3 regions of the Neobacillus sp. PS2-9 genome follow, and region 2 is predicted to be linked to each of the others. Evidence: riboswitches for the same ligand, from Rfam matches in the RefSeq annotation. Region 2 holds a riboswitch; each other region holds the start of a gene.
The links. Region 2 has a riboswitch for S-adenosylmethionine ahead of RCG25_RS05715 (methionine biosynthesis PLP-dependent protein). Riboswitches for the same ligand answer to the same signal wherever they lie in the genome.

Region 1: linked by a shared signal. The riboswitch ahead of RCG25_RS21105 (homoserine dehydrogenase) and the one ahead of RCG25_RS05715 (methionine biosynthesis PLP-dependent protein) in region 2 are both predicted to bind S-adenosylmethionine.
Region 3: linked by a shared signal. The riboswitch ahead of mtnW (2,3-diketo-5-methylthiopentyl-1-phosphate enolase) and the one ahead of RCG25_RS05715 (methionine biosynthesis PLP-dependent protein) in region 2 are both predicted to bind S-adenosylmethionine.

What each region holds. Positions count from the first base shown of each region.
Region 1 covers NZ_CP133269.1:4,196,916-4,207,713, forward strand. The annotation lists gene RCG25_RS21075 (SDR family NAD(P)-dependent oxidoreductase) at 1-495, shown strand, start outside; gene recX (recombination regulator RecX) at 543-1,364, opposite strand; gene RCG25_RS21085 (TIGR01777 family oxidoreductase) at 1,629-2,534, shown strand; gene RCG25_RS21090 (YfhE family protein) at 2,656-2,790, shown strand; gene RCG25_RS21095 (YfhD family protein) at 2,926-3,111, shown strand; gene RCG25_RS21100 (DoxX family membrane protein) at 3,238-3,732, opposite strand; gene RCG25_RS21105 (homoserine dehydrogenase) at 4,500-5,783, opposite strand; SAM riboswitch class I at 5,825-5,936, opposite strand; gene argH (argininosuccinate lyase) at 6,566-7,942, opposite strand; gene RCG25_RS21115 (argininosuccinate synthase) at 8,006-9,217, opposite strand; gene argF (ornithine carbamoyltransferase) at 9,299-10,267, opposite strand; gene carB (carbamoyl-phosphate synthase (glutamine-hydrolyzing) large subunit) at 10,260-10,798, opposite strand, start outside.
Region 2 covers NZ_CP133269.1:1,165,011-1,175,808, forward strand. The annotation lists gene RCG25_RS05705 (bifunctional homocysteine S-methyltransferase/methylenetetrahydrofolate reductase) at 1-1,415, opposite strand, end outside; gene metC (cystathionine beta-lyase) at 1,418-2,605, opposite strand; gene RCG25_RS05715 (methionine biosynthesis PLP-dependent protein) at 2,605-3,717, opposite strand; SAM riboswitch class I at 3,866-3,983, opposite strand; gene RCG25_RS05720 (polysaccharide biosynthesis protein) at 4,624-6,450, shown strand; gene galU (UTP--glucose-1-phosphate uridylyltransferase GalU) at 6,462-7,340, shown strand; gene RCG25_RS05730 (sugar transferase) at 7,411-8,025, shown strand; gene RCG25_RS05735 (DegT/DnrJ/EryC1/StrS family aminotransferase) at 8,126-9,286, shown strand; gene RCG25_RS05740 (helix-turn-helix domain-containing protein) at 9,362-9,715, shown strand; gene RCG25_RS05745 (SGNH/GDSL hydrolase family protein) at 9,743-10,582, shown strand; gene RCG25_RS05750 (YveK family protein) at 10,618-10,798, shown strand, end outside.
Region 3 covers NZ_CP133269.1:3,768,226-3,779,023, reverse strand. The annotation lists gene RCG25_RS18995 (carbon-nitrogen family hydrolase) at 28-813, opposite strand; gene RCG25_RS18990 (pyridoxal phosphate-dependent aminotransferase) at 934-2,112, shown strand; SAM riboswitch class I at 2,191-2,300, shown strand; gene mtnW (2,3-diketo-5-methylthiopentyl-1-phosphate enolase) at 2,375-3,586, shown strand; gene RCG25_RS18980 (2-hydroxy-3-keto-5-methylthiopentenyl-1-phosphate phosphatase) at 3,587-4,261, shown strand; gene RCG25_RS18975 (methylthioribulose 1-phosphate dehydratase) at 4,255-4,884, shown strand; gene RCG25_RS18970 (1,2-dihydroxy-3-keto-5-methylthiopentene dioxygenase) at 4,911-5,444, shown strand; gene RCG25_RS18965 (Spo0E family sporulation regulatory protein-aspartic acid phosphatase) at 5,819-6,061, shown strand; gene RCG25_RS18960 (ZIP family metal transporter) at 6,118-6,849, opposite strand; gene RCG25_RS18955 (electron transfer flavoprotein subunit beta/FixA family protein) at 7,245-8,069, shown strand; gene RCG25_RS18950 (electron transfer flavoprotein subunit alpha/FixB family protein) at 8,105-9,136, shown strand; gene RCG25_RS18945 (FAD-dependent oxidoreductase) at 9,129-10,424, shown strand; gene RCG25_RS18940 (ferredoxin family protein) at 10,424-10,708, shown strand.

The sequences.
Region 1 (10,798 bases), 2.2 Mb from region 2:
TCCAACAATGAAGATGTGGTTTCAAAATTAAATGGGCTTAACGAACGCTATCAAGTTGCTGGCTTGGTCAATAACGCAGGTGTCGGTCATTTTGGACCGTTTATCGAGATGGACGATACACAAATAAAAGAAATGCTAGAGACGAATGTATGGGGAACGATTTTGATGACAAAGGCCATTCTTCCACTTTTATCCCAAAATGGAGAAGGCCGAATAATGAATATTATTTCTACTGCTGGCTTGCGTGGGAAAGTAAACGAAGCAGTGTATGTTGCCAGCAAATTTGCTGTAAGAGGATTTACGGAAAGTCTACAAAAGGAATACGAAGGGTCTGGAATCAAATTTAATGCTGTGTACATGGGCGGGATGGACACCCCGTTTTGGGACGAAAGCACTCATGTTTCAGACAAATCACGGTTTAGATCGCCTAAAGAAGTAGCAGAAATAATTATGGATCAAATCGATCAGGATTCTATTATTATTGAGAGTAAATAAGGCTAATAAATAAGGGGACAATCTCCACTCAGTCTGTCCCCTACTCTTTAATTTTCTTCACTTTCTAACTCAGAAAGAAATCTCTCGATATTATCCATTGAAAATCCTTTACGATATAAGGCCTGCTTCATCTTTTGTTGATATTCAAATCCACTTAAGTGAGCATATTTTCTGTGAGCTTTTTCACCTTGGAAGCGAACAGCTCCCATTTCCTCATCATCTTCTTTTTCTACTTTTGTTTCATTCACGGCAATTCCTATGACCTCAAAAGGATACCCTTTTCTTAGGAGTAAATTTTCTAGCTTCTGCTTCTGAATTTTTAAGGATTCCTTTGAGTTTTTTTGAAAAAACTTCTCACTCATTTTTGTTGCTTTTTCAATCTGCTGCTCACGGGGATACTCCTCTAGTGCTTGCATAAGAGTCCCCTCTCCAATCCCTTTTTCCTTTAACTCTAACCTAATTAAATCAGGACCTTTATCTGTCGTATTCGCCTGGGTCCTTACATAAGCCAATGCATATTCCTGATCATTAATATATTTTTGCGAGATTAACCTATGGAGAACCTCGTTAATGACGGCTTCATCAAGTTCTTTTTTTATAAGGTAATCCTTGATTTCTTTTTCCGATCTCATCCTTCTTGCCAGATAATTGACCGCTAAGTTGTAGGCCTTACGGATATCGTCTTGATACTGAATTTCCAAGAAAGAAAAATCATCAAGCTCCATCCCTTTTTTTAAATTGAATTTAATTAACACATCGCTGTCGACACTAAAGGCAAATTCTTCACCCTTGCCCTTGCCATAATCCATAAAAACATTAAAACGGTCTACATTTTTTTGCTGTGTGGTGATTTTCGTAATAATGGCCATTTCCTTCACCTCACTTTCACTTTACCATACTTTTTTATTAAAAGGCTGTGTTAAAGAACAATGTTGATTTTTATAACCTGTTGATTGGAGTGGAAGGCGCGAAGACTCCTGCGGGAGTAGCGGTCTCGGGAGACCCCGCAGGAGGAACGACGAGGAGGCTCCCGGAACGCCCGCGAACCGCTCGCGCCTGGAACGGAAATCAACAGACAAATTTAACAAAGCCTATTAAAATAAGGTAAAATAAAGCAAAAGGAGGTCATCTACATGAAAATTGCAATTGCAGGTGGAACAGGCTTTGTTGGGAAGGCACTTGTCAATGAACTAAGTAAATATAATCACGAAATAGTCATTTTAACTCGCCGAGCAAGGAAGTCTAGCGAGAAGGCAAACGTTCGATATACGCAGTGGTTAACTGATAATGCGAACCCTGTTATGGACCTCCAAGATACGGATATCTTTATTAACCTCGCAGGTGAGTCGATTAACAGCGGGCGCTGGACCGAAGAGAGAAAAAGTAAAATTTTATCTAGTCGAATGGAAGCAGTTGATGCAGTCCTGGACATAATAAACCAATTAGACCGGAAACCGCAGGCGCTTATTAACGCCAGTGCGATTGGTATTTACGGAACATCAGAAACAGAAGTTTTTACTGAAAATAACGAAAAACTAGGCACGGATTTTTTAGCAGAAACAGTTGTAAAGTGGGAACAAGAGGCGAGCAAGGCGGTTTTATTAGGAATTAGAACGGTCTTATGCAGATTTGGTATCATTCTTGAAAAGGATGCTGGAGCTCTTCCTAAGATGCTGATGCCTTATAAGTGGTTTATAGGAGGCAATATTGGAAGTGGCAAACAGTGGATGTCATGGATTCATCTTGAGGATGTAGTGAAAGGTATTATTTTTGCCATTGAAAATAAACAAATTCAAGGCCCTGTAAATTTCACTGCTCCACATCCTGTGATGATGAGCGATTTTGGCAAAACACTTGCTCAAGTATTGCATCGACCGCACTGGCTTCCTGTACCTAGCTTTGCCCTTCGTTTACTCCTTGGTGAAATGAGCACCTTAGTGGTAGATGGGCAAAAGGTTTTACCGAATAAACTTTTAGATCATGGATTCCAATTTCAGTACCCTACTTTAGAAAAAGCATTAAAAAATATATTTTCCTAAAAAAAGTATCATTCCTCTCTCAAAAGGTAAAAATGGAAATAAGTACATATTTAGTGCTTCATTTTTACCACTTAGCTTGATGACAATTAACAAACAAAAAATGTTGAAAGGAATGAGCAAAATGGCGGGAAAAAAGAAAAAAGATTTAGGTAGAGGTAAATATACCTTAACAAGTACACAAGAGGTTTTATACCAGCGTGATTTTAAGATGGCTGACCGTGCCGCCGGCTATCATGACAGCAAAACTAAGCTGTAAGTGACGGAATTCCATACGTATACAAAAAATTAATTTAAAGTTTTTCCATTAATGAGCCCCTTTCAAATTGTAAAAGCTATTAGGGAGTGAGAGATATCTTTCTCCCTCTAGCTGAAATTGAAAGGGGTTTTAGTAATGGGTCGAATGCATAATGGAGGTTCTCACAAAAATAATAAAGCATCACTTCCACAAACACCGAAAAATATGAAAACAGATGGAAACGATGTAGAATACTCACAAGAATTTGCGGATCATGCAGATCTTGAAGCACAAGCCCGTGCTAATGCCGCTAACCAGCGTGTGAAGAATAAGAAAAGATAAGCATAAAAAAGAGAAGCAGGCTTTGCCCTGCTTCTTAAAGTATATAAAAGGGGGAAATAAATGGTATATCAGCGAGCTCTAATGAGAGGCTTCAGCGTGCTAAGCTGTTAGAACTCGGTATTACTGTTAATTAGTGTTTACATTTTTTACAGGTGCCTTTTTGAAATAGCCTTTGATAAACGGAACTGTGTATCGGTCAAGACCGAAGAGGTAAGCTCCAGTTCCTACGAATAGAAGGATCATTGCTGCTGTATAAAGAATTGGGTTCGTGCTTGTTGTGCCTGCTAGCATGAAATTTAAGTTCATAAATGCACCTGCGATTAATGCTGGAAGAGTGGCTAATCCAACAACTAATCCTAAACCAACAAGTAATTCTCCCCAAGGAATTAATACGTTAAAGATTTGAACATTTGGAATGGCAAATTGTTGTAAGAAATCTGCGTACCATGCCTGCACTGCTGGATGATCACCCGTTGCATTTGCGAGTGCACCTTTTAAAAATCCGCCAGCGTCAAATCCACCGGTTAATTTATGATAACCTGCTTCAATCCATTGTAATCCAAGCCAAACTCTTAGAACTGTCCAAACAACGGCTGCTTGAGGGGTTTTATACCATCTCATCACAATCATCTCCTATTAATATTTGTGAATATTTTCACAATAAAGTGTAATGATAAGTTCTTTCCCCTTTCGATGAGGGGTGTTCAGCTAGCTGTGTCGTATAGGGAAGTTAGTTTGTGCTTTTTGGTTTGTGAATTGTTTCACTATCTTCTCTACACTTATAATATACTCTCCTGTTTTTTAAATGACAACGGCTTTCACAGTTTCTTAACATATTAATGTTAGAAAATTGAATAGAATGTGAACTTAATAAGTTGTTAATATTAGAAACCGATTTGTACATTCTTGTGGATAATTATTCTGATTTTTGTGGATATTGTGAATAAATCTGTGGAATACATTTAAACCGGGACTTTCGGTGTGGACAATGCAGTGGATAAACACGGAATATCCGTGACTATTGAATTAAATTTCTACATCTTGTTCAAATAAAAAAAGTAGATTTAGAAGTTTGCTACTTCTACTTTTCCCTTCTTCTCTCTGATAAAAGTAGATCTAGGACCTCGCTGCTTCTACCTTTTCCTTCTTTTATCTATAAAAAGTAGACCTAGAGGTTTGCTACTTCTACCTTTTCCTTCTTCTCTCTGAAAAAAGTAGATCTAGGACCTCGCTACTTCTACTTTTTCCTTCTTTTCTCTGATAAAAGTAGATCTAGGACCTCGCTACTTCTACTTTTTCCTTCTTCTCTCTGAAAAAAGTAGATCTAGGACCTGGCTTTCTTAAAATGAAAAAAAGAGCCGTATAGCTCTTTCATTGTTTGTAGATTCTTATAAAGCCTTAAGCGCATTTATCTGTTTCACCTTCTCGTATTCTCCAATAATCGGAAAATAGATAAGATTATTTTGTTTGGCCAGAAGAGCAATTTCTCTATCTGTCGCTTTGATTACAAACGTTTCCTCCGCCACTTCTTCAATCCAAATAATGGAAGGAGTCACCTGTTTATGCTTCACTCCATGCACCAGCCATGTTTTCTTCTTGTCACTCTTACTAAACCCCGTTACCACTTCTTGAGAACGTGTAACATTGCGTTTTCCCGGAGGATTTTGACACACATAGACTAAATCCTCAATGACAGCACTCGCCGTAGGAAACATTCCAGCTCCCGGCCCCTGAAGCGTAATTTCACCTACAATATCCGATTGGACATTTACTGCGTTCTGAACGCCTTCTACATGGTAAAATGGATGCTCTTTTCCCACTAGCGCTGGTTTGACCGTTGCTTTTATTTGACCGCCCAGCCTTGTTATACTCGCAATATGTTTAAACCTTAGCCCTGCAATTTCGGCTGCTTCAATCAATTCACTGGTTATGGATGTAATCCCCTCACGTTCAACATCCTGCCAATTAGGTTCTTCTCCAAAAGCGAGCCTGCTAAGAATCATAGTTTTATAAAAGGCATCAAAGCCCTCCACGTCATTTGTTGGATCAGCTTCAGCATAGCCATTCTCTTGTGCTAATACTAGTGCCTGTGCAAATGACTGCTTCTTTTCCCTCATTTCTGAAAGAATAAAATTGGAAGTTCCATTTAGAATTCCTCGGACCTGTTTGACACGATTAATATTTAAAAGCTGTCTAAGTGTTTGTATGACTGGAATTCCACCTGCTACAGTGGCTTCAAATCCAACAGAAACATTTTTCTCCGCTGCGAGCTCAAGCAGTTCTTTCCCGTGATGGGCAAACATTTCCTTATTTGCTGTAATGATGTGGCATCCCCGCTGTATGGCTGATTTTAAAAATGTAAATGTCGGCTCTTTATCGACAATAGCCTCCACAACAACATCAAGCTGTTCGAGATTTAAGATATCCGCAAATTCTGTTGTTACTAATACATTTTCACTAATATTTCTTTTCTTTTGCGTGTTTCTGATGAGAACAGCGGCAACTTCAACCTTCTTGCCTAATGTAGCCGTAAGCTCCTCACTGTGTGATTGTATTGTTCGATATACTCCTTCACCAACTGTTCCAAATCCAAGGATTGCTACTTTGATTACAGACACATACATCCATCCCTTCACTACACGATTTTTGACACGAAACTGTTTATTTTTCAAAAAGAAAAACCCTCTTCAATAAGAAGAGGGTTGGATTCCTCCTCTTATCTATCAGGTTAAAAATAACCTGCAGGAATTAGCACCTTTTCAAGGAATACCTTGAAGGTTGCCGGGTTTCATCGGGCCTAGTCCCTCCACCACTCTGGATAAGAGTTTTTATTTGATTTTTCATTAAATTTCCAAGTTATAAAGAAAATTTTAGTTGATGTAATGTTAAATGTCAATATATTCTTTCAACTCATTACGATCGTAAACCTGTAAATTTGGCATGTTCTTCTTTTACTAAGTGGATAAAATTTTCTCTCTCAAAATCCATACTGGTGATCATTTTGATATTATTCTCATTACTTAAGAACCGTTTCACCTTCCTATTTTGGTGAATGATATATGAGTATCTAACATCCTTTTCCAGTGTAGCAAACCAGTCTTCTTCCCTTAATCTGATTATATTCTTTTCAAATTTCGATTTAGGTGACCAATCAGGAATGAGAAATTCAATGACTCCCCCTGCGATATCAACAAGTAAATCAATGATAAAACCGCTAATGGAAAACCACTCCTTAGAAAAATGGTAAATTGTAGATAAACCATCAATTTGTGTAGATATATTATAAAACTGTGTAGAAAAAATGTAAAAGTGTGTAGATATATCTCAAAAACGTGTAGAAAAAAGGCAAAAGTGTGTAGATATATCTCAAAAACGTGTAGATAAAACGCAAAAGTATGTAGATATCGCCATACAACAGCAAAAAGAAACCTGCCAATGGCGGGTTTCTCACATTTTATCGTTTCAGTTTTCCCTCAGCAAGCCCAATTTGCTTCTCCACCTGCTCTGGAGAAGTACCACCAAAGCTGTTTCGAACGGCAACTACGTGTTCTGGAGCTAATACCTCGTAAATATCTTCTTCAAATAAAGGACTAAACTCTTGATATTCTTCAAAGCTTAAATCTAGTAAAAACTTATTGGACTGGATCGAGTATAAAACAATTTTTCCAATAACCTCATGGGCCTCACGGAACGGTAATCCCTTTGTAACTAGATAATCAGCAATATCCGTAGCATTAGAGAAGTCATTGTTAATTGCTTTACGCATCACATCTTTTTTAACAGTCATCGTTTCAATCATCGGAGCTAAAAGTTTCAATGACCCTTCCAATGTTTCAACAGTGTCAAACATACCTTCTTTATCTTCCTGTAAGTCCTTATTGTAGGCAAGCGGCAAACCTTTCAAAACAGTCAGCAGCCCAATCAAATTGCCATACGTACGGCCTGTTTTTCCACGAAGCAGCTCTGGTACGTCTGGATTCTTCTTTTGCGGCATAATGCTTGAGCCAGTACAGAAAGAATCATCTAACTCAACAAATTGGAATTCCTGACTTGACCAAATTACTAGTTCTTCTGAGAATCTAGAAATATGAGTCATGATAATAGAACCAATTGATAGAAATTCAAGAATAAAATCGCGGTCGCTGACAGCATCCATACTGTTCGGATACACCGTTTCAAAGCCTAGTAGTTCTGCTACACGTTCACGGTTGATAGGAAAAGTAGTCCCAGCTAACGCACCTGAACCAAGCGGAAGCCAGTTCACCCGTTTCAGACTATCAATCAATCTCTCTTTATCACGTTCAAACATCCAGAAATAAGCCATTAAATGGTGAGCAAACGATACTGGCTGCGCACGCTGGAGATGAGTATAACCTGGAATTAAGGTTTGGACATGTTCTTTTGCCTGCTCGACTAAAGCTTCCTGAACATCTTCGATCAATTTAATAAGCTCCGTCGTTTTTGTTCTTAAATAAAGGTGCATATCTGTAGCTACTTGGTCATTCCGGCTACGACCCGTATGTAGCTTACCGCCAACCGGTCCGATTCTTTCTATCAACAGCTTTTCGATATTCATGTGAATATCTTCATCTTCTACCAAAAACTCCACTTCGTTTGCATGAACCATTTTTTGAATAGCAAGAAGTCCGTCCTTAATTTTTTCAGCATCTTCAACTGGGATAATGCCACATTCACCAAGCATTTGCACATGTGCCAGGCTTCCGGCAATATCCTCTTTTGCTAACTTTTGATCAAAAGATATGGATGCTGTAAATTCTTCTACGAGCTTGTTGGTTTCCTTTGTAAATCGTCCGCCCCATAACTTAGACATGTTATGCTCCTCCTTAAAATGAAAGAAGATAGCCCCCGAAATAGGATTCGAGGGCAATCCGAATTATTTTACAATCGTTTCTTTTTTAGTAACCTCTGAATATACCTTTGTTGGTAAGCCCCAAATCTTAATAAAGCCAACAGCCGCATTGTGATCGAATGCATCACCTTTTGAGTAGGTAGCAAGCTCCTCGTTGTATAAGCTAAATGGAGACTTACGGCCTACAACTGTGTGATTTCCTTTATGAAGCTTTACACGAATCGTTCCTGTAACAGTTTTTTGTGTTTCTTCAATAAACGCATCAAGCGCTGGTTTGATAGGTGAATACCAAAGTCCTTCATAGATGATTTTTGCCATCTGCTGTTCCACTTGAGTCTTAAATTGTGTAACCTCACGAGTTAATGTTAAGAATTCTAATTCTTTATGCGCATTGATTAAAATTAATGCAGCCGGATTTTCATACACTTCTCTTGATTTAATTCCTACTAATCTATTTTCAATATGGTCGATACGACCAACACCGTGCTTACCACCCAGTGCGTTTAACGTTTCAATTAACTGAACAAGTGGAAGTTTCTCACCATTGAGGGCAACAGGAACCCCTTGTTCGAATTCAATTTCTACATATTCAGCGGCATCTGGAGTTAGTTCAATCGGATTCGTCCAATCGAATGCTGCTTCAGGCGCTTCTGCCCATGGATCTTCAAGTACTCCAGCCTCACAAGCACGTCCCCAAATGTTTGCATCAATTGAGAATGGATTATCTAAATCTACTGGAATCGGAATACCGTTTTCCTCAGCATACTTAATTTCTTCATCACGTGTCATTCCCCATTCACGTACCGGAGCAACCACCTTTAGACTTGGGTTTAACGCTTGAATGGACACTTCGAAACGGACTTGGTCATTGCCTTTTCCAGTACAGCCATGAGCAACAGCTTTAGCCCCTTCTTTTTCCGCCACCTCTACTAATAGTTTTGAAATAAGTGGACGAGAAAGCGCTGAAGATAATGGATATTTTCCTTCATATAAACAATTAGCCTTTAAAGCTGGTAAAATATATTCCTTTGCCAATAATTCTTTTGCATCGATCATATATGCTTTAACGGCTCCAACATTTAACGCCTTATTTTTAATAGCTTCTAAGTCTTTTCCTTCACCTACATCTAGACCTAGAGCAATAACATCATAACCATATTTTTCCTGGATCCATTTAACCGAAACGGAAGTATCTAAACCACCTGAATATGCTAGAACAATTTTTTCTTTTGCCATCTGTATTCTCCTCGTGCTTTTGTGAATTTTTATTCAATCAATAGAATTATTATACAACAACTCTCACAAAAAGTGAAACTATTATGCTAATAAATGTTTTAAAATTGCTTTTTGCGCATGCAGGCGATTCTCGGCTTCATCAAACACGACTGAATGAGTACCGTCAATAATAGCTCCCGTTACTTCTTCATCACGATGAGCAGGTAGACAGTGTAAAAAGATATAATCAGCTTTAGCCTGTTTGCATAGTTCTTCATTGACTTGAAAGCCTTCAAACGCCTTTAATCTTTTTTCCGTTTCTTCTTCCTGCCCCATGCTGGTCCAGACGTCTGTTACGACAACATCCGCGTCTTTAATCGCTTCAAGTGGATTATTTGTAATGACAACTGAACTTCCCGTTTGTAAGCCCTCTTTAATAGCCGCCTCCGTAATTTTCCCATCAGGTAAATAACCCGGCGGGCTGGCGATACTAACATCCATTCCTACCTTTACTGCCCCTTCCATCAACGAATGGGCCATATTATTATTTCCGTCTCCAATATAGCAAAGCTTTAACCCTTCTAATTTTCCCTTGTGCTCAAGAATGGTTAAAAGGTCAGCTAATACCTGGGTTGGGTGCTGTAAATCGGTTAACCCATTGATCACTGGAACAGTAGCGTGCTCTGCTAATTCTTTTACAGAATCATGTGAAAACGTTCGAATCATGATTCCATCCACATAGCGTGATAACACTTTAGCTGTATCGGATATACTTTCCCCGCGTCCGAGCTGAATGTCTTTTGAGCTTAGGAAAATCGCATGCCCCCCAAGCTGCAGCATTCCTACTTCAAATGAAACCCTTGTACGGGTAGATGATTTTTCAAAAATCATGCCTAACACTTTTCCATTTAAGAAAGGCTGTGGTTTCCCTTGCTTTTGCATTTGCTTTAGTTCAAGTGCATCGTTTAACAGGTAAAGGATTTCTTCAGTAGTGAAATCCGATAGCTGTAAAAAATCTTTCCCCTTCAGTTGCGGGTTACTTTTTTCGTTCAATTTAATGGCTTCAACCATGAACGGCACCTTCTTTTTCAATAGTATAATACTCACTAACCGTTCGTACCTGATAATCCGATGGAGATCCTTTTTGTAGACCAAATGTCGCCTCAATCGTATCTAAATGGGTAAATACAGGGATTTTGTAACGAACAGCATGCTCACGAATTTGAAAACCAAATTTCATTTTATTTCGACCTTGATTTGGAATGTTAATGACTGCTTGAATTAACTGCTTTCGGAAAAATTCACTTACATCCGCATCATCCTTGACCATTACCTCAACAGGGATTCCGTTATCCTGGAGGAAAAGTGCAGTTCCTTCTGTAGCAGCAATTTTGTAATTTTTATCTATAAATTGTTCAATAATTGCAAGACTAGCAGGCTTCTCACGGTCTGAAATGGAGCAAAACAGATAATTTTTCTCTGTCTCTTCACCAAGTGAGAGAATCGACTTTTCTAATGCCGCTTGAAACGTTACTCCCATTCCCAAGGCTTCACCCGTTGATTTCATTTCTGGCCCAAGCACATGATCTACACCCTTTAACT
Region 2 (10,798 bases):
GGGTTAAAAGCTGCTGCCACACTAAAGTCGGTTTTTTGTCCTAAGTCTTTACCGGAAAAAGACAAACCTTCATTTAGTTGCTTAATCATCTGAATTAGTTCAAATGATGACACATCATAGACGGATGAAGCACCAGGGAAATCTCCTACTCTTGCAGGGTCGCCTGTAATCGCAAGAACGTCATTTAATCCTAGAGTATGGAGCCCCATTAAGTGGGATTGTAATCCAATAATATTACGGTCGCGACATGCAATGTGAATAAGCGGTCGCATGCCTAATTTTTCTTTCACTAAATATCCCAATGATTCGTTGGAAATACGTACAGTTGCAAGGGAATTATCAGCTAAAGTAATAGAATCAATTCCAGCTTCTTTTAATGCTTTGGCTCCTTCGAAAAACTTGGTCGTATCTAGCTTCCTAGGAGGATCTAATTCTACAATAACAGAAGGTCTTTCTCTCACAATCTCTTGTAGGGGAGCATACTCCCTTATCGGAGAGGGTGTTGATTCAACCACAATCTGCTTTGGCTTTAATTTTACTATTTTTTCAGTAATTGGAACACTATTCTTTAATTCCGCTGCAAAGGCTCGAATATGATCTGGCGTTGTCCCACAGCAACCGCCCAGTAATCGTACCCCTTGATTACGGAACGCTTTTGCAGAGTTTCGGAAATAATCGGCATCTCCTTCATAGTGGAACTTTCCGTCCGTATAGGCAGGGATACTGGCATTTGGATAGGCTGATAGAAATGCATGTTCAGGTATTTCTATCTGATCCAATGCTAGCAGCATATGGTGGGGGCCGAGCCGGCAGTTCAGACCGACGACATCGGCGCCAAGACCTTCAAGCCGTTTTAAGGCATCATTGACAGGAGTTCGATCCTGCAAAAATCCTGGCTCCTGTTGGGAGACTTGTGCAATGATTGGCAGGTTGGTTTCCTTCCTAGCAATGGTTAAAATCGTTTCAAGTTCTTCTAAATCGTAAAAGGTTTCAAGTAACAAACCATCTACGCCTTCAAGGAGAAGACAATATAATTGTTCGCGGAAGCTTCGTTTTAATTCTTCAATGGTGATTGAATCAGGTTTAATTCCTCGATTTCCGCCAATTGTTCCAAGGATGTACGACTGGCTTTTTGAAGCGGCTCTTTTAGCAATAGCTACGGCAGCACTGTTAATTTCCTTTACAGAATCCTCCAAACCATATCGCTGCAGCTTTAAATAATTGGCAGCATAGGTGTTGGTCTGAATGACATTAGCACCGGCATCGATATACGCTTGATGGATCGTTTGGATATGTTCTGCCTGGGAAAGATTCAGTTCCTCTAAACAACTATCCTTTCCGTACGAATACAATAGAGTCCCCATGGCTCCATCGGCTATTAAGATTTGATTTTTTAATTTTTCTAAAAAGCTCATCGCTATTCTCCCCGCTCGAATACTAATTGAATTCGATTAACTTTCTCAAACGCTTGGGAAAAATCCTTGATTAGATCATCTGGATTTTCTAGTCCAACCGATAGTCGGACGAGGCTATTAGTAATCCCGCGCTTTTCTCTTTCCTCCTGAGGCATGGCGGCATGTGACATTTTCGCCGGATAAGATAGAATTGATTCGACTGCTCCCAGGCTGACAGCGAAAACAGGGATTTCTACATTGGCCAAAAAGGTTCGGAGCGCATCTTCACTTTCTAATTCAAAGGATAAGACGGCTCCAGGTCCTGCTGCTTGCTTGTTCTGGATGTGATATTGAGGGTGACTTTCGAGCCCAGGATAATGCACCTTTTTCACAAGCGGATGTTCATCTAAAAATTCTGCGAGTTTAATAGCTGATTTCTGTGATTGTTCTAGCCGAACGTGAAGCGTCTTTATCCCTCTTAGTACGAGCCAGGCATCCTGGACGCCCAATATAGCACCAAATCCATTCTGTAAAAAGCCTAATCTTTTCGCCAAGTTTTCATCCTTAACCACAGCGAGACCCGCAACGACATCACTATGTCCTGATAAAAATTTCGTTGCGCTATGAAGGACCACATCTGCCCCTAATTCCAATGGCTTTTGATGTGAAGGGGTAAGAAACGTATTATCAACAAAGGTTAAAGCTCCAATTTCCGTTGCTAACCTGCTAATTGCCTCAATATCAGTCACTTTCATTAATGGATTGGAGGGTGTTTCAACATAAAATGCTTTTGTATTCGGCTGAATCGCTTGTTTAACTTCGTCTAAATGGGTCAAATCCACAAAGGTATGTTCAATACCGAACCGGGAAAGGACCTGTGTGACCATCCGGAACGTACCACCATATACATCTTCAGTAATGACAATATGATCACCAGCGGAAAGCAGAAGGAACGCAGTCGAAATGGCGGCCATACCAGAAGAAAAAGCAAAGCCTTTTACACCACCCTCAAGTTCTGCAATCACATCCTCAAGCGCTTCTCTTGTTGGATTTAAGCTGCGACCATAATCGTATTTACCGAACTGGTCGAAATCAAATTGGTGGAAGGTGGATGCATGCTGAATGGGTACACTAACCGCACCAGTTGTCGGGTCCACTTTATGCTGATTATGAAGTAGCCTGGTTTCAAAGGTGTATTCTTCGTGTGACATTACGCAATCACTCCTTCTTTCACGTTCGCGAAAGCCTTTTTCAAGTCATCAATTAAGTCTTGTGGATCTTCAATCCCAACGGAAAAACGTAATAAACGATTACAAACTCCGGATTGAATTCGAATTTCTTCCGGAATATCCGCATGTGTTTGTGTAGCAGGATACGTAATAAAGCTCTCCGTTCCACCGAGACTTTCTGCAAACGTAATGAGAGATAATCCTTGTAGGAATGGGTTCACCCATGCTTCATCTTTTACTCGGAAAGATACCATTCCGCCGCGTCCAGGATATAGAACATCTGTCACATCTTCATGATTGGAAAGAAACTCCACCACTGACTTTGCGTTCTTTTCATGTCTTTCCATGCGGAGAGACAATGTTTTCATTCCGCGCATTAACAGCCAGGAGTCAAATGGGCTAAGTACACCACCCGCACCGTTATGATGAAAAGCCAATGCTTCACATAGTTCCTTTCCTTTTGCGACAATCAAACCTGCAAGTACGTCGTTATGACCACCCAGGTATTTTGTAGCACTATGAATAACGATATCAGCCCCGAGCTTAATCGGTTGCTGTAATAGTGGAGTAAAGAAGGTATTATCAACAATCAAGAGTATTCCGTGCTTCTTAGCAATCTGAGAAACAGCAGCAATGTCCGATTGCTGCATGAGGGGATTAGTAGGAGTCTCCAAAAATATGGCCTTTGTTTGTGGAGTAATCTTCCCTGCGATTTCTTCCGGACAACAGGTATTTACATATTGAGTGTTTAATCCCCATTTTTTAAAGCCTTGTTCTAATAAGCGATAGGTACCGCCGTATAAATCTTCGCTTACCAGCCATTCATCTCCCGATTGAAATAAGGAAAGAATCGTGAAAATCGCAGCCATTCCTGAACTGCAGGCAAAACCTTGGTCCCCAGCTTCTAAATCAGCAATCGTTTTTTCCAGGAGCTGACGCGTTGGGTTCCCTGTTCGGCTATAGTCAAAACCTGTTGATTGCCCGATACCTTCGTGTCGATAAGCAGTAGAAAAATAAACAGGCGGGTTCACTGTACCTGTCGCTGTCTCGCTGCGGTTCCCAATTTGGGCTAGTTTTGTGTCAATTTTGTACATAACGCACACTCCTTAAAGGTAAGTTTAATGTTGTAATTAGAGTTTTAATTGCCAACTTTAACGCTACAGGGCGCTAAAGCTTTCAGATAAATAAAAAAAGTCTTCTTATAAGAAGAAGACTTTTGTATGTACGACACACTTGTCATTCTTCTTATCTTGCAAATTAGTAAAATTTGCAGGACTTAGCACCTTTTCAATGAACGAACCGTTCATTGAAGGTTGCTGAGGCGTCGCAGGGCCATTCCCTCAACCTCTCTTGATAAGAAATCAATTATTTAGATTATTTATAAAATTTACTACAGATTAGTAGGGGATGTCAAACTTTTTTTATAGGGTTAACAATTAAATAAAAGGCTCTGTTAAACTTGCCTGTTAATTTCCGCTTCAGGCACTTCGCTTTCCGTGGGTGTTTCGGCGAGCCTCCTCGGCGCTTACGCCTGCGGGTCTCCCCTGAACCATACTCCCACAGGAGTCTTCGTGCCTTCCGCTCCAATCAACAGGGTGTAAATATCAACACTGTTCTTTAAAACAGCCAAATAAAAAAATATAATTCTACATGGAGAATTGACATGTTCTGTATAAAGAACTAATATTATTGATATAGGACTTATTTTAAGAACAAACTATAATCTTAATTGAATGTATGATCGAAACCAAAAAATTTTTACTAGGAAGTTCTTTATTTAGAACGAATATGTATAAGGTTGTTATTCAACCTTGGTGATGTCTCCTTTCCATTATCGATGGAGGCACTCGGTCATACTGTGGGTCTAGTACCTTAGACGCAAGTCGTCGGTAGTGTGATGTGAGGGCAGGTTAGATGCCTGATTAAAAAAAGACTTAATTATATACCCTCATAAAGAGTATATAATTAAATCTTTTTTTTAATGAAGGGGGAGGAAACATATGACCTATAATCAAAGATTACCACTCTTTGTCTGTATAGATTCTTGTATAGTACTTACTGCTATTTTTATTAGTTACTTTCTTGTAAACGCGACATTAGATGTAATTACCTTCCCAGCTGTGTTTAGCTCCATAGTTATATTACTAAGCCATCATTACCTATCCTTTCAATCCAAGTTATATAAAAAAGCTTGGGTGTATGCGAGTGTAGGAGAATTAATAAGCATCATAAAAGTAGAAACGTTTACCATTTTTATTGCAGCCCTGGTTCAACAGCTTATGTTTCATGAAACCTTTACAAGACTATTAATTGTAACTTGGCTGCTAAACTTGACTTTTATTGGTGGGTCTCGCTTTTGTTGGCGCGCTTTTCAGGATGCTTTCTTGCATAAAAAAAATAATCAAAAGAAAATCCTCATTGTTGGTGCAGGTTCAGCCGGAATAATGGTTGCCAGACAACTTAACAGGAAAAATGATTCGAACTTATTGCCTGTGGGCTTTATTGATGATGATCAGAAGAAGCATAAACTTGATATTTTAGGAATCCCTGTCTTGGGTGGAGTTTCAAAAATTGAAGAAATCGTTAAGAAACTTAAGATTGAAAATATTGTGATTGCCATTCCATCGCTTAATAAGAAGCAATTAAATAAGATCTTTATGGAGTGCGCTAAGACGAATGCAAAAACACAAATCCTCCCATTGCTCGAGGATTTAATGACGGGGAAGGTTTCAGTTAATCAATTTCGCGATGTACAAGTGGAAGATTTATTAGGCAGAGAACCAGTTGAATTAGATATAAATACAATCTCTCAAAATATTACAAATAACGTTATTTTGGTTACAGGAGCAGGTGGTTCAATTGGATCGGAAATATGCCGCCAAATCGCAAAATTCCAACCAAGACAGTTGGTCCTGCTTGGTCATGGTGAGAATAGCATTTATACCATCGAAATGGAATTAAAAGAAAACTATAAAAACAATAAGATAGAGTTCGTACCAGTTATAGCTGACTTACAGGATGAAAAGAAAATGATGGCTGTGATGAGTACCTATCAACCGGATGTTGTCTATCATGCTGCTGCCCACAAACATGTCCCTCTTATGGAAAAAAACCCGGAAGAGGCAGTGAAAAATAACATCATTGGTACGTTAAATGCAGCAAAAGCAGCTAGCTGGAATGGGATAAAGACATTCGTGATGATTTCTACTGACAAGGCAGTTAACCCAACAAGTGTAATGGGGGCAACAAAAAGGTTGGCCGAAATGGTTATCCAAAATATGAATAAAGAAAGTGCTACTAAATTCGTTGCTGTACGTTTTGGAAATGTATTAGGAAGTAGAGGAAGTGTTATTCCGCTCTTTAAAAATCAAATTGAAAAAGGTGGTCCCATTACCGTTACACACCCTGATATGGTTCGTTATTTTATGACAATTCCAGAAGCATCGAGGTTGGTATTACAGGCCGGTGCTCTAGCAAGAGGAGGAGAAATTTTCGTTTTAGACATGGGGGACCCTGTGAAAATTGTAGATTTGGCTAAGAATTTAATAAAACTCTCAGGTAATTCACTTGATGATATTGGAATTGAATACACAGGTATGAGACCTGGTGAAAAATTATTTGAAGAATTATTAAAAGAAGAAGAAGTGGAAGAGCACCAAATCTATCCAAAAATCTATATTGGAAAAACATCTGAGCTATATATGAGGGAAATAGAGGAGCTTATTTCAATCTATGGAAAATTAGAAAAGCAAGAATTAAGAAAACGAGTTTTAGATATTGCTAATCATAGGATCAAGGAAATGACGATTATGAAAGTACCTATTTAGGAGGTGGAATAATGAAGGTTAAAAAGGCCATTATCCCTGCAGCTGGATTGGGGACAAGATTTCTTCCTGCCACGAAGGCAATGCCAAAAGAAATGCTACCCATTGTCGATAAACCGACCATTCAATATATCGTCGAAGAAGCAGTCGAATCAGGAATTGAGGATATTATTATTGTCACGGGTAAGGGGAAAAGAGCGATTGAAGACCATTTTGATAACAGTTTTGAATTAGAACATAATCTTTTCGAAAATGGGAAGTACGAGTTACTAGGTGAAGTTCAAAAATCCTCAAGTCTAGTTGACATCCATTATATTCGACAGAAGGAACCAAAAGGATTAGGGCATGCTATATGGTGTGCACGAAAGTTTATTGGAGATGAGCCATTTGCTGTGCTACTTGGTGACGATATTGTTAAGGCGGAAAACCCCTGCCTAAAACAATTAATGCACCAATATGAACGATACAATGCTTCCATACTTGGTGTTCAACCAGTACCACAATTTGATGTCTCGAGGTATGGAATTGTTGATGGTAAATGTATAAGTGATCGATTTTTCAGTGTAAATAGTTTAATAGAAAAACCAAAAGTAGAAGAAGCACCATCAAACCTTGCCATTCTAGGACGATATATATTAAGCCCGAGAATATTCGATATATTAGGGAATCAAGAGCCTGGCGCCGGTGGTGAAATTCAACTTACCGATGCAATAGAAGTATTAAATCAAAATGAAGCAGTCTATGCCTACCACTTTGAAGGTATTAGATATGATGTGGGCGAAAAAATAGGCTTTATTCAAACCAATATTGAATATGCTTTAGAACGTAAGGAATTACGTGGTAGGTTATTAGAGTATCTGTCTTCTGTATTAGACAAAGAGTTAATAAAGTAAAAACTATTGAGATGAAAACAGAATTAAATTCTCCATCACAACTGCTTAATCAAAAAAAGGAAGTGAGTATATGAAAAGAATGATGGATGTACTTATTTCTTTACTATTGTTTGTTTTGTTCGCTCCAATCCTTTTTATAGTAGCTATTTTAGTCAAGTATAAGCTTGGTTCTCCGATTCTATTCAGACAACAACGCCCTGGATTGAATGGGAGACCTTTTTTTTTATATAAGTTTAGAACCATGACTGATTGGAAGGACAGTAGGGGAGTACTTCTGCCTGATGAAAAGCGCTTAACCTCTTTTGGATCTTTTCTAAGGAGGTTTAGTTTAGATGAGCTGCCACAGCTAATGAATGTATTAAAAGGCGATCTAAGCTTAGTGGGTCCTCGGCCACTATTAATGGAATATCTCCCCCTATATACGGAGGAACAAGCAAAAAGGCATTTAGTTAGACCTGGAATTACAGGATGGGCTCAGGTTCATGGGCGCAATGCCATTACATGGGAGGAAAAGTTTAAACTGGATGTTTGGTATGTGAATCATCAAACACTGGTACTTGATATAAAAATTTTATTTCTTACTGTAAAAAAAGTGATTCGATCTGAAGGTATCTCCGAGGATAATCATGTCACAGTTGCTCGATTTACGGGCACACAAACAAATGACAAAGAGGGGCATGGTTAATAATCTAGTAAGCTTGACAAGCAAATGAAGTCTAAAATACTAATCTGAAAATTTAGTAGTGTTCTCTCTCACAAAGGAAAAAAAGTAGGAGGTGTATGAGTTGTTACATACAACCACAGATCGGAGAATATTTCTTTCATCACCACATATGAGCGGTAAGGAAATGAATTTTATTAATGAGGCATTTGAAACGAATTGGGTTGCTCCATTAGGGCCAAATGTAGATGCATTTGAAATGGAAGTAGCAGGATATATTGGAATGAATGGAGCAGTTGCAGTTAGTTCAGGAACGGCAGCGATCCATTTGGCCCTCTCTTTATTAGATGTCCAAAAAGGCGATACTGTTTTTTGCTCTAGTCTAACATTTGTTGCAAGTGCCAATCCCATCTTATATCAAGGCGCGGAGCCTATATTCATTGATTCAGAACGAGATACGTGGAATATGTCACCGATTGCATTAGAAGAAGCATTAGAAGAAGCGGTTGCTGAAAATAAATTACCTAAAGCAGTAATCATAGTAAATCTTTATGGACAGTCTGCCAAAATGCATGAATTAGTATCTATTTGTAGGAAGTTTCATGTCCCTATTATTGAAGATGCTGCCGAGTCACTAGGAGCTAAATATAAAGGTAAACCTAGTGGGACATTTGGGGAATTTGGTATCTTTTCTTTCAATGGAAATAAGATTATTACAACATCAGGCGGAGGCATGCTCGTTTCCAATAATACAGAGGCGTTAAGGCAAGCTCGTTTCCTAGCAACTCAAGCTAGAGACCCTGCTCCTCATTATCAGCATAGCAAGCTAGGTTATAACTATCGAATGAGTAATATATTGGCGGGAATTGGCAGAAGTCAGTTAGAGGTCTTGGATGCAAGAATTAATGCTAGAAGAGCAATTTTTAATACCTACCAACAGGAGCTTGCACACATCTCTTCTATTTCTTTCATGCAAGAGTTAGAAGATACTTTTTCAACTAGATGGCTGACTGCTATTACGATTAACAAGGAAGAAACCAACGTCTCTCCCAAGGAGTTAATTGCTGCTTTAGAAGAGGAGAATATTGAAGCGAGGCCTGTTTGGAAACCGCTTCAGTTACAGCCCCTCTTTAATAAAAATAAGTATTATCCACATGCTGAGAACGAAAGTGTGTCCGAAGAATTGTTCCAAACAGGAATTTGTTTACCCTCAGGTTCAAATTTGACAGTCCAAGAACAATTGCGGGTCATTGAATGTATTAAGAAAACATTCAATAGTTTGTAAAAACCATGATAAATTTGGGGGAAATGTAATGTAAACGTGATTATCAAATAAATAAAAAATAAAGAGGTAAACATAATGATTGGAAAAAATATAGCGAGACTACGAAACCAAAGAGGTTACTCCTTATCGGAGCTGGCCGAACTTACGAATATATCAAAATCCTATTTAAGTAACATTGAGCGTAATCTTAATAAGAACCCCTCGCTTCAAATAATGATAAAGATTGCGTCAGTGTTAAAGGTTGATCTTATCACACTTTTACAAACAGGTCTTGAAGAGGATCGTAATTTGTTTATGGAAAAAGAATGGTTCGATTTTGTACGGGAACTAAAGGAATCGGGGCTTGAAAAGGAACAAATACAGCAATATAAAACAGTAATAGAATTTATAAGATGGAAAAATGAAAATTCAGAAACTAAACAAAGATAAAGAAATGACAGGTAGGTTGGAGGGAAAATGAAAAAGTTTCTGGTTTTATTTATGGCGGTCCTTTGTATAGCGGTGTTGGTATTCGGTCACACGTATTGGAAAAATAAGAGTAAAGCAGCAGAGATTGAAGGGAGAAGTGCTGTTGAAAAACTACTAGAAAAAGAAAAAGCAGAAAAACAAGCCCTGATAAATAGTTTAAAGCCTGAAAACAATAAAAAGCAGTCCTTTATAGACTTTTTACGTTATAGAGCCCTTACAGAAAATCAAGTTAAAGTTTCAGTTGTTGGTAGTAATGTTACTGCTGCAATTGGGGCAACAGATTCTTCTTATGGTTGGGCAGAACTTTTACGTAAACAATTACAATCAGATACCGCGGACATAGGTTCATTAAGGTTTGTAAACCATGGATATGAAGGATACTCGACATCCGATTTATTAACAAGTAAAAAAATAGATTTAGTAATCAAGGAAAAGCCGGATTTAATTATTTTTGAAAACTCGCTTATTAATAATCATTTGCAGTCATTAACAATTGAACAGACTACACAAGATTTGCAAAACATTATGGCCGCATTAAAGACGGGGCTTCCTAATGCCAGGATTTTTATTATGTCTCCTAATCCGGTTGTTAATAAAGATACTAAAAATAGTTTAGGGCTAACGTATATGGATTATATTAATGCTTCTAAAGAATTAATAACAAAAAATAGCTGGCAATATATTGATAGCATATCTGGAATTGAGAAGAAACTGACAGAAGAAAACCTAATATTAGTAGATGTTCTAACTAATGATTATATTAATCCAAATAATAAGGGTAACTGGATATGGTTTGAATTTTTATATGAATTTTTAAAAAGTCAGTAATTTAGTTCATGCGGATTACAATACTGGAGGAAATTATGGATAAAACAATTAGATTAACTGATATCTTTAAAACGCTAAAAAAGCGTTGGATGTTAATTATGCTCGTGCTATTGTCAGCAACAACCTTGAGTGGCATCCTTTCGTTTTTTGTATTAACACCTGTATATCAGGCATCTACACAAATCCTTGTCAATCAGAAGGATTCTCAAAATCAAT
Region 3 (10,798 bases), 2.6 Mb from region 2:
AAATATTATTAATTTTTAAATTTGAAACTAACGATAGTATTCTGGCTTTCTATCTGCGAAGATAGGGATTTGTTTGCGGATATCTTTAACAAGATCCATGTTTAATTCTGCAGATAGAATTTCCTCTTCATCCCCAGCTTCTGCAATCACTTTTCCCCAAGGGTCAATAATCATACTGTGACCAGCAAATTTGTTATTTGGATCACTTCCTGACCGGTTGCAGGCAACAACATAACATTGATTTTCGATTGCTCGAGAAATTAGTAAGGCCCGCCAATGTGCTAACCGAGGTTCAGGCCATTCTGCGACCACAAATAGTGCTTCCGCACCATGAGAAGTATGGGTGCGTATCCATTCAGGAAAACGGATGTCATAACAAATGACTCCCGCAAAATGACGATTTTCTAATTGGAATAACCCTTTTTCTGTACCAGCCTCTAAATATAAATGCTCATCCATAAGCTTAAACAAATGTAATTTACTATATTGGTGAACCAACTGGCCTTCTTTGTTTATGATAATCAAAGTATTTTTTACTCCGCTATCATTGCGGTTTGCAACAGATCCTCCAACGAAATGAACTTGGTATTTTTTTGCTGCCTCCTGTAGAAACTGAATCGTTTGTTTCGCTTGGTCATCTGCAATTTTATCAAGTCGTGTTAAGTCATATCCGGTGGTCCAGAGTTCAGGTAAGACGAGAATGTCAGGCTTAGTTTCCATTGCTTTTTCAATCAGTCTTTCAGCAGAATGATAGTTTTCATATGGATTACCAAAGGCGATATCCATTTGTATACAAGATATGTTTAATTTCATAGAATTTTCCCTCCGGTTCGAAAAATCAGAATTTTTTCTTTACAAGCTGTTATAAAAGTTATATCATTTGTGACTAGAATTTCAACAAAAATTTGTAATGAATAAGCAGGTGAGAGAGTGATGAAACAATTTCCACCATCAGAGCTTTTAAATAGTCTGCCAAAACAATTTTTTGCAGGCCTTGTAAAGAAGGTTGGAGAGTATATTGCCGAAGGGCATGACGTTATAAATTTAGGACAAGGAAATCCAGATCAGCCAACGCCTGAGCATATCGTGTCAAAATTACAGGAGGCGGCAGCTAATCCCATCAATCACAAATATTCTCCGTTTCAGGGGCATAGATATTTAAAACAGGCAGCAGCTGATTTTTACTTGAGAGAGTATGGAGTAACGATCAATCCTGATAAGGAAGTGGCTATTCTTTTTGGCGGCAAAGCAGGACTCGTAGAGATTCCACAGTGCTTGTTGAATCCAGGGGATACCATTCTTGTGCCAGATCCCGGTTATCCAGATTATTGGTCAGGTGTGGCTCTGGCAAAAGCGGAAATGGTTACAATGCCATTGAGGGAGGAAAATGCATTTTTACCTGACTACAACGAACTTTCTTCCGAATCGTTAGTAAAAGCAAAGGTCATGTTTTTGAATTACCCAAATAATCCTACCGGTGCTGTTGCCACTGAAGAATTTTTCAAAGAAACAGTGAAACTGGCAAACGATCAAAATATTTGCGTTGTTCACGATTTTGCTTACGGTGCCATTGGTTTCGACGGTCAGAGACCTATAAGCTTCCTAGAAACCGAAGGGGCTAAAGAAGTAGGAATCGAAATTTATACTTTATCTAAAACCTACAATATGGCTGGCTGGCGTGTAGGATTTGCTGTAGGGAATGAAAGTGTGATTTCAGCCATTGAACTCCTACAGGATCATCTGTATGTAAGTTTGTTCGGAGCTGTTCAAGAAGCGGCAGCTACAGCTTTAACTGCATCACAAGAATGTGTAAGAGAATTGAATGAACTATATGAGCGAAGACGTAATGTATTAATTAACGGACTTCGGTCGATAGGTTGGGATGTAACCGCACCAAAGGGATCCTTTTTTGCTTGGCTTAAGGTGCCAGAAGGGTACACATCTGGACAATTTGCTGAAATTCTACTTGATCAAGCCCATATAATGGTCGCACCAGGTATTGGTTTTGGTGAATATGGAGAAGGCTTTGTTCGAGTAGGATTATTATCATCCGAAGAACGGTTAGCTGAAGCTGTCAGAAGAATTAGTTGTTTAGAAATGTTCAAAAAATAAGTTGACAAATGTTTTTTTTCTTGCGATAATCCAAAATAAAGTTTAACAACTTATTAATGTGAATAAATACGAATCGTTTTCTTATCAAGAGCAGGTGGAGGGAAAAGCCCTATGAAGCCCGGCAACCGACTTAACTAAAAGTTAAGCACGGTGCTAAATCTTGCAGCAATCTGGCTGAAAGATGAGAAGATGTTAGTTTGTGATGCTAACCTCTTCTTTTCGAAGGGGTTTTTTATGTTTTTTGGAAAGGAAGTTGAAAATAATGTCTGAAATAATTGCTACATATCTTGTACATGATGAAAAAAATCCGGAGAAAAAAGCAGAGGAAATTGCTCTTGGATTAACTGTTGGTTCTTGGACAAATCTTCCTGAGCTTGAGCAGAACCAATTACGTAAGCATAAGGGCCGAGTCGTTTCCATCGAAGGGAAAGACTCGGAAAGAGACGGTCTAGCAATAATTCGGATTGCCTATCCAACCATTAATTTCTCTACTGACTTGCCAGCAATCTTAACCACTGTTTTCGGAAAACTGTCCTTGGATGGAAAAATAAAATTACTAGATTTGCAGTTTGATGATCACTTAAAGAGTCATTTTCCTGGACCAAGATTCGGTATCGATGGAATTCGAGAAAAAATAAACGTATATGATAGACCATTAGTGATGAGCATCTTTAAAGGCGTACTTGGTAAGGACATACACTTTTTGGTAGAACAGTTAAAGCAGCAAGCTCTTGGTGGTGTTGATTTAGTCAAAGATGATGAGATTCTTTTTGAAAATGAATTAACACCTTTTGAAAAAAGAATTACCGCGGGAAAACAAGTCTTAAATGAAGTTTTAGAAGAGACTGGTCATAGAACGCTGTACGCAGTAAACCTGACTGGGAGAACCTCACAACTTAAGGAAAAAGCAAAAAAAGCAGCTGAGCTGGGAGCAGATTTACTATTATTTAATGTCTTCTCCTATGGATTAGATGTCCTGCAAGAATTAAGAGAGGACAATGAAATTGGTTTGCCTTTAATGGCACATCCAGCAGTAAGCGGGGCATTAACTTCTTCATCCCAATATGGCTTTTCCCATTCTTTGCTCCTTGGAAAGCTTTTACGTTATGCAGGTGCTGATTTATCACTGTTCCCATCTCCATATGGAACGGTGGCATTAGAAAAAACATCTGCACTCTCGATTGCAGCTGAACTGACGAAAGAGGATGTTTATAAAAAAGCTTTTCCAGTGCCATCAGCGGGAATACATCCAGGGTTGGTATCCTTGTTAATTCGTGACTTTGGAATTGACTCCGTAATCAATGCAGGTGGTGGCGTTCATGGGCATCCAAACGGTGCTCGTGGAGGTGGCCTTGCCTTCCGACAAGCAGTGGATGCCATTCTTCAGGGAAACACACTCTCAGTAGGAGCGGAGCAGTACCCTGAACTTAATAAGGCACTTCAGCTTTGGGGAAATGCCGAGGTGACGGTCTAAATGACAAAGCCGGTTATTTATTGTGATTTTGATGGAACCATTACAGAAAGTGATAACATCATTGCTATAATGAAACAATTTGCTCCCCCTGAATGGGTGGAAATCAAGGATTTAATTCTTTCTCGTCAGATTTCAGTGAATGAGGGTGTGGGGAAATTATTTTCCTTATTGCCTAGTAATAAGAAGAAAGAAATAACTGAATTTGCAATTGAAAATGCAAAAATCCGACCAGGCTTTAAGGAGTTTGTAGGGTATGTTCGTGAAAAGGGAATTCCCCTCTATATTGTTAGTGGCGGTATAGATTTTTTTGTCCATCCGATTTTAGCAGAATACGCTCCTTTTGATGGAGTGTATTGTAATCATTCTGACTTTTCCGAAGAAACAATTAATATACTTTGGCCACATGAATGCGATTCCTCTTGTAACAATGATTGTGGTTGCTGTAAGCCTAGTATTATGCGTAAACTGAACAATTCAACGGAGAGTTTTAAAATCGTAATAGGCGACTCTGTGACCGACCTAGAGGCTGCTAAACATGCTGACTTTGTGTTAGCAAGGGATTTACTTCAGGAAAAATGTGTGGAATGGGGTATTAACCATCAAGGGTTTCATACTTTCTTTGATTGTATCGAGGAAATAAATAAAAGAATTGAGGTGGGTGAGCTAACATGTTAAAGGAAAGATGGGTAGAATTAGCCGATATTAAGGATGAATTGGCAGAGAGAGATTGGTTTATGGGAACAAGTGGAAACCTTGCCATTAAAGTGAGTGATCATCCGCTTCAATTTTTGGTGACAGCCAGCGGAAAAGATAAACGTAAGCGGACTTCAGAAGATTTTTTATTAGTGGATGAATTTGGCCGTCCGGTAGAAGAGACTCATTTAAAACCGTCAGCAGAGACACTTCTTCATGTGGAGATTTATCGCAAGACAAATGCTGGTTGTAGTCTTCATGTTCATACCATTGATAATAATGTGATTTCAGAGGTGTATGGTGATCATGGAGAAGTTACGTTTAAGGGTCAAGAGTTAATTAAGGCTTTTGATAAGTGGGAAGAGGATGCTGTTTTAAAGATACCTATTATAAGAAATTATGCACATATTCCTACACTTGCAAATAAATTTTCAGAAAATGTTTCCGAAGACAGCGGTGCTGTACTAATTCGAAACCATGGAATCACAGTGTGGGGACGAAATGCATTTGAGGCAAAAAAAATCCTAGAAGCATCAGAATTTCTATTCCGCTACCAACTGCGGTTACTAGAACATAAACCATACCAATTATTTAAGGTAGTTTAAAAAAATACAGGAGAGGTTGATACAATATGGCATATATTACATTTCAAAAGAAAGAAGAACAAATTCACGAGCAGGAGGCAGTTGCAAGCTTCCTAGAAGGTCAGGAAGTTATTTATGAAAACTGGGATATTAGCAAACTCCCAGCAACGTTAGTAGAAAAATACCTTTTAAGCGATGAAGAAAAAGAGGAAATATTAAATACATTCGCTGCAGAGATTGAAGATATTTCTGAGAGACGTGGGTATAAAGCACAAGATGTGATCTCATTATCCGAAAACACACCAAATCTTGACGTATTACTTACTAATTTTAAAAACGAGCACCATCATACAGATGATGAAGTTCGTTTTATTGTAAGTGGTCACGGGGTATTTGTTATTCAAGGTAAAGATGGAGAGTTTTTTGAAGTTCATTTAAATCCTGGTGATTTGATCTCTGTACCAGAAAATACAAGACATTATTTTACCCTTGAAGAAGACAGAAAGGTTGTTGCAGTAAGAATTTTTGTTACAACCGAAGGCTGGGTTCCTATTTACGAAAAAGAAGAAGTAAACCTATAAGAAAGGAAAACTGGCTGTAGCAATGCAGTCAGTTTTTTTATCTATTTTAGAATTCATTTTTCGGAGTTGGAAGTATTTTGGAAAAATTTTATCAGTAGCTTAATAATCCAATCAAAATAAAAGAAACTTATTCAATCATTTTCCTTCCTATTTGCGTAAGGTAAAATTTGTCATAAAGCAATCGAAGGGAGGCGGAGACAATTGTCGTAAAAGCTTGAAAAAAACGAAGGAATTTGTCGAAAAACGAAAGAAATAGAATGTTTTGTCTACTTTTGCGAATGTATTTACTTTTAAAGAAATTCTTGTCATAATTCTTCAAGTAGTCAACTTTTTTAGCGAATTACAGTAACAGGGTAATGATTAGGAGGATAACATTGTACAAGGATAGTATTAATCAAAATGATATGATTGAACAGATAAGGGCCAAAAGGGAATTAATGATAAATTGTGCAAACACGTTGGGCTATACAAGTGAGGAAACAATTAAATACAGCCAGGAGCTAGATGAATTAATTAATGATTACCATAGGGTAATGGGACAAGCTTCCAGGCCAAATGAAGAAGTTAAAATTGCTTTTAAACAAATGATTATGATTTGGCCTAAAGTATTAATCTAACTGGAATTTGAGAGGTACAAAACAGCGTAAAAATACATTGAAAAATGCTTGTCCTATTAAAAAATATTAATGATTAACACCATAATTAAAAGCCCCATTATAAACGCATAGGTTGATACTCGCTCATTTCCGTCTCCATGGCTTTCGGGAATTAATTCTTTATAAATGATATATAACATCGCACCTGCCGCAAAAGATAGGCCGTATGGAACTAGGCCTTGAACAAATGAAGTTAAAAAATACCCTAATAATGAAGTTACAATCTCAATGGCACCTGTTAAGGTCGCTATGATGAAGGCCTTCCATTTACTAATTTGCTGGTTAATTAAAAAGAGAGCGACAAGAAGGCCTTCCGGAGCATTTTGAAAACCAATTGCTAATGCGATTAAATTTCCAGTATCTCCTTCTGCAGATGCATAGCTAACACCAACAGATAGACCCTCAGGGATATTATGTAAAGTAATGGCAGCGATAATTAACAAAGCTTTTTCATCGAAATGAATTCCCTTTTTACTATGTTGTAAGTCAATATGGGGAATATTTTTTTCCAAGAGAGTTAGTACACCTACCCCTAACCAAACACCGACAAAAAGTGATATATATCCTCCATATTTGAGGGCCTCCGGAATCAAACCAATAGTAGAAGCTGCCATCATAATGCCTGCACTAAAGGCTAACAATACGTCCTTCCATCGATGTGTAATAGAATGATGAATAAATAAGATCAGTAACGCTCCAACTCCTGTTGATAAAGCAGAGAGTACACTCCCGAAGATTACCTCATTCATTGCTTTCCTCCTTCCTTATAATCATAAAATCTACAATTTTAGACAGTACTGTGATTTTTATCATTGTTTATATCCCAATATTTCATATAGTTATAGTAGTGCTATATTTATACATTCTTACATCATGATTAACTACATATCTTACCACAATTTGTTATTACTTCAAATTTTTTTATTAGTTATATCCTACTCCCTAGAATCTACCCAAGTTTGTCATGCTTATTTAGTTTATCCGAAATTTCATTTATCTTTGTAAGAAAAAAAAAGAAAACCATCATTGTTTGGTACTATGCTTGTGTTACGGTTCATATATCGTTAATAAAAGCATTTTTTATAACCAAAGGAAGCAAACGCTTTCACCAATATTAGACTATATGGAGGAGGGAAAGTCCTACATGCACATTGTCGTATGTGTCAAACAAGTACCTGATACAAAAATCATTAAAATCAATCCTAAAACAAACACACTCGACCGCCGAAGTGCTCCAGCTATTTTGAATCCTTACGATGCACATGCGGTTCAAGAGGCTGTGAAAATTAAGGAAAAAACGGGAGGTACCATATCGGTATTGTCTATGGGACCACCGCAGGCAACGGCTGTTATTAAAAAGAGTATAGAAATAGGTGCAGATAGAGGCTATTTGATTTCTGACCGTGCTTTTGCGGGTGCAGATACACTTGCAACAAGTTATGCCTTATCTAAAGCGTTGGAAAGAATCGGTAAGGATCTCCCAGTAGATTTAGTAATTTGTGGGAAACACGCTATCGACGGAGACACAGGACAGGTTGGACCAGGAATCGCAAGAAGGATGGATATTCCACCAGTCACGAATGTAATTGAAGTTACGGAAGTCAATCAAGCGGAGAAAACCATTTTAATCAAACGAAAATTAACCAACGGATATGAACTCATTCAGTCTGAGCTACCTTGCTTATTAACAGTTGAAAAAGAAATAAATGCAATCGACTATTCTCCAATGCCGAACATGATTAGTGCAGCTAGATATGAACCTATTATCTGGGCAGTAAGTGATCTAGAGAATGTTGAACGTTCTCAATTAGGACTTAAGGGTTCACCGACCATTGTAGGTAAGATGTTTACACCTCCACGACCAGAGGGTGGTAAAAAACTTGAGGGTACTGCTGATGAGCAAGTGAAGCAGCTCATGGAATTGTTATCAGAGAAAAAAGACCTGTTAACAATCCAGTCATCAAAATAACAAAGATTAATCAGTTGCCGCAAGGAGGGGTTTACATGAATCTAGACGATTATCGTGGAGTCTGGGTCTTTATAGAACAAAACGAAGGTAAAATAGAAGGCGTTTCACTTGAATTGCTTGGAGCCGGCAGAAAGCTGGCAGATAAACTGCAAGTTCCCTTAGCAGGATTCTTATTAGGAAGTGAAATTAAACCATTAGCAAATCAGGTAATAGCCTATGGTGCTGATGAGGTGTATGTCATCGATCATCCGGTAATGAAAGATTATCGGACTGAATCTTATATGAGGGGTGTTATGCTGCTGGCTCAAAAATATATGCCAGAGATTATCCTTTACGGAGCAACACCAAATGGAAAGGATTTAGCGAGTGCGGTAGCAACCGATTTATCTACGGGCTTAACAGCGGATACTACGATGTTGGATGTGGATACCGATAATAGATTGCTAGAAGCAAGCAGACCAGCATTTGGTGGAAATATTATGGCCACCATCCTATGTAAAAAGCATCGACCACAAATGGCCACTGTTCGACCGAAAGTAATGAAGGCATTAGAGCCAGATGCAGACCGTCTTGGTAAAGTCATTGAAGAAAAAATTTCACTGCAAGAAGAAGATATGCGGACAAAAGTACTCCAAATTGTGAATGACGTAACAAAAAAAGCTAATTTAGCAGAGGCACATGTCATAGTATGTGGTGGAAAAGGCATGGGAGATTTTCAAAATTTCCAGCTGATCCACGAGTTAGCAGAAACAATAGGTGCAAGTGTGGGCGGTACTCGTGATGTTGTAGAAGCTGGATGGCTACCGCATGAACAGCAAGTTGGGCAAACGGGAGAAACGGTGACTCCGAAGATTTATTTTGCTATTGGTATTTCAGGAGCAATTCAACATGTAGTTGGTATGAAAAACTCCGAGTTCATCATTGCTATCAACAAAGATCCAAATGCACCCATTTTTGATGTTGCAACATATGGAATTGTTGGAGATGCAATGGAAGTTCTACCTAAACTAATCGAGCAATTTAAGCAGCTCAGATCAGAAAAAGGCGGTGTTGTAAGCTATGCCTGAGAAATTTGATGTGATTGTCGTTGGTGCGGGTCCTGCAGGAACTTCCTGTGCTCTGACTTGTGCGAAAAATGGATTAAACGTTTTGCTTATCGAAAGAGGAGAATATCCTGGTGCCAAAAACGTAATGGGCGGAGTGTTATATCGAAAGCAAATGGAAGAGTTGATTCCTGAATTTTGGAAGGAAGCACCTCTTGAGAGACCCGTGATTGAACAGCGCTTTTGGATGATGGATAAAGAATCTGTTGTTTCCTTCGGCTATAAAGGTCTTGAGTGGGCCGTAGAACCATATAATAACTTCACTGTTCTCCGAGCACAGTTTGACCAATGGTTCGCGCAAAAAGCAGTCGAGGCCGGAGCGCTCCTAATCAACGAAACGGTGGTTACCGAATGTATTGTTGAAAATGGCAAAGTAGTAGGTGTGCGAACGGACCGCCCAGATGGAGAGGTATATGCCGACGTCGTTGTACTTGCAGACGGAGTAAACTCACTCTTATCTAAACAGTTAGGCTTCCACAAAGAATTTCGACCAGATGAAGTGGCATTAACTGTTATGGAAGTGGTTAATTTATCCAAGGAAAAGATCAATGATCGTTTTAATTTGGAAGATAACCAAGGCTGTACCATAGAGGTCTTTGGGGATTCAACAAAAGGTAACCTCGGAACAGCTTTTATTTACACCAATAAAGAAAGTATTAACATTGGAGTAGGTACTACTCTTTCCAGTATGATTAAAGCCAAATTAAAGCCGTATGAGCTGCTTGATTACTTGAAAACACACCCAATGGTAAAACCATTAATTGCGGGTGGAGAATCCGCAGAGTATCTTGCCCATCTCATTCCAGAAGGCGGATATCGTTCGGTTCCTAAGGTGGCTGGAAATGGAGTAGTTGTGATCGGTGATGCTGCTCAGCTTGTTAATGCCATCCACCGTGAAGGTTCGAATATGGCCATGCATTCAGGCATGTTAGCGGCTGAAACGGTAATAGAAGCGAAACATCGAGGCGACTATTCAGAGTCCAGCTTAAACCTCTATCGTGAGAAGTTATATGATAGCTTTATCATAAAAGATTTAGAGAAATATAAAGATGCTGCACATACATTTGAAAAGTATCCACAATACTTCAATGAATATGTTCCAATGATGAATAAAGCCATGAGCAAATTCTTTACGGTAGATGGAACACCAAAACGTGAAAAGCAAAAACAGATTATGAAGAGTGTCACTTCTGAAAGAGGAACGATTCGAGTATTGCAAGATATTTATCGTGCTTGGAAGGCGGTGAAATAATGTCAACGAAGAATATTGAAGAAAAACAGTATCTTCTCCGTTTTAAGTGTGACACGAAGTCTCATTTAACCGTACTTGATCATGATGTATGTATGACACAATGTCCCGATAAAATTTGCACAGTATTTTGCCCGGCAGAGGTGTATAAGTGGGAAGGAACAAGGATGCAGGTGGGCTACGAGGGTTGTCATGAATGCGGAAGCTGCCGTATAGGCTGTCCTTACCAAAACATCAAATGGGAGTATCCAAAGGGTGGACATGGAATAGTATTTAGACTTGCATAGAATAATAGAAAAAGTGTTGTTTGCGGCTTGCCGTGAACAACACTTTATTTATGTAAAAATATTAAATATCACTATATGTAGGTTTTTTCA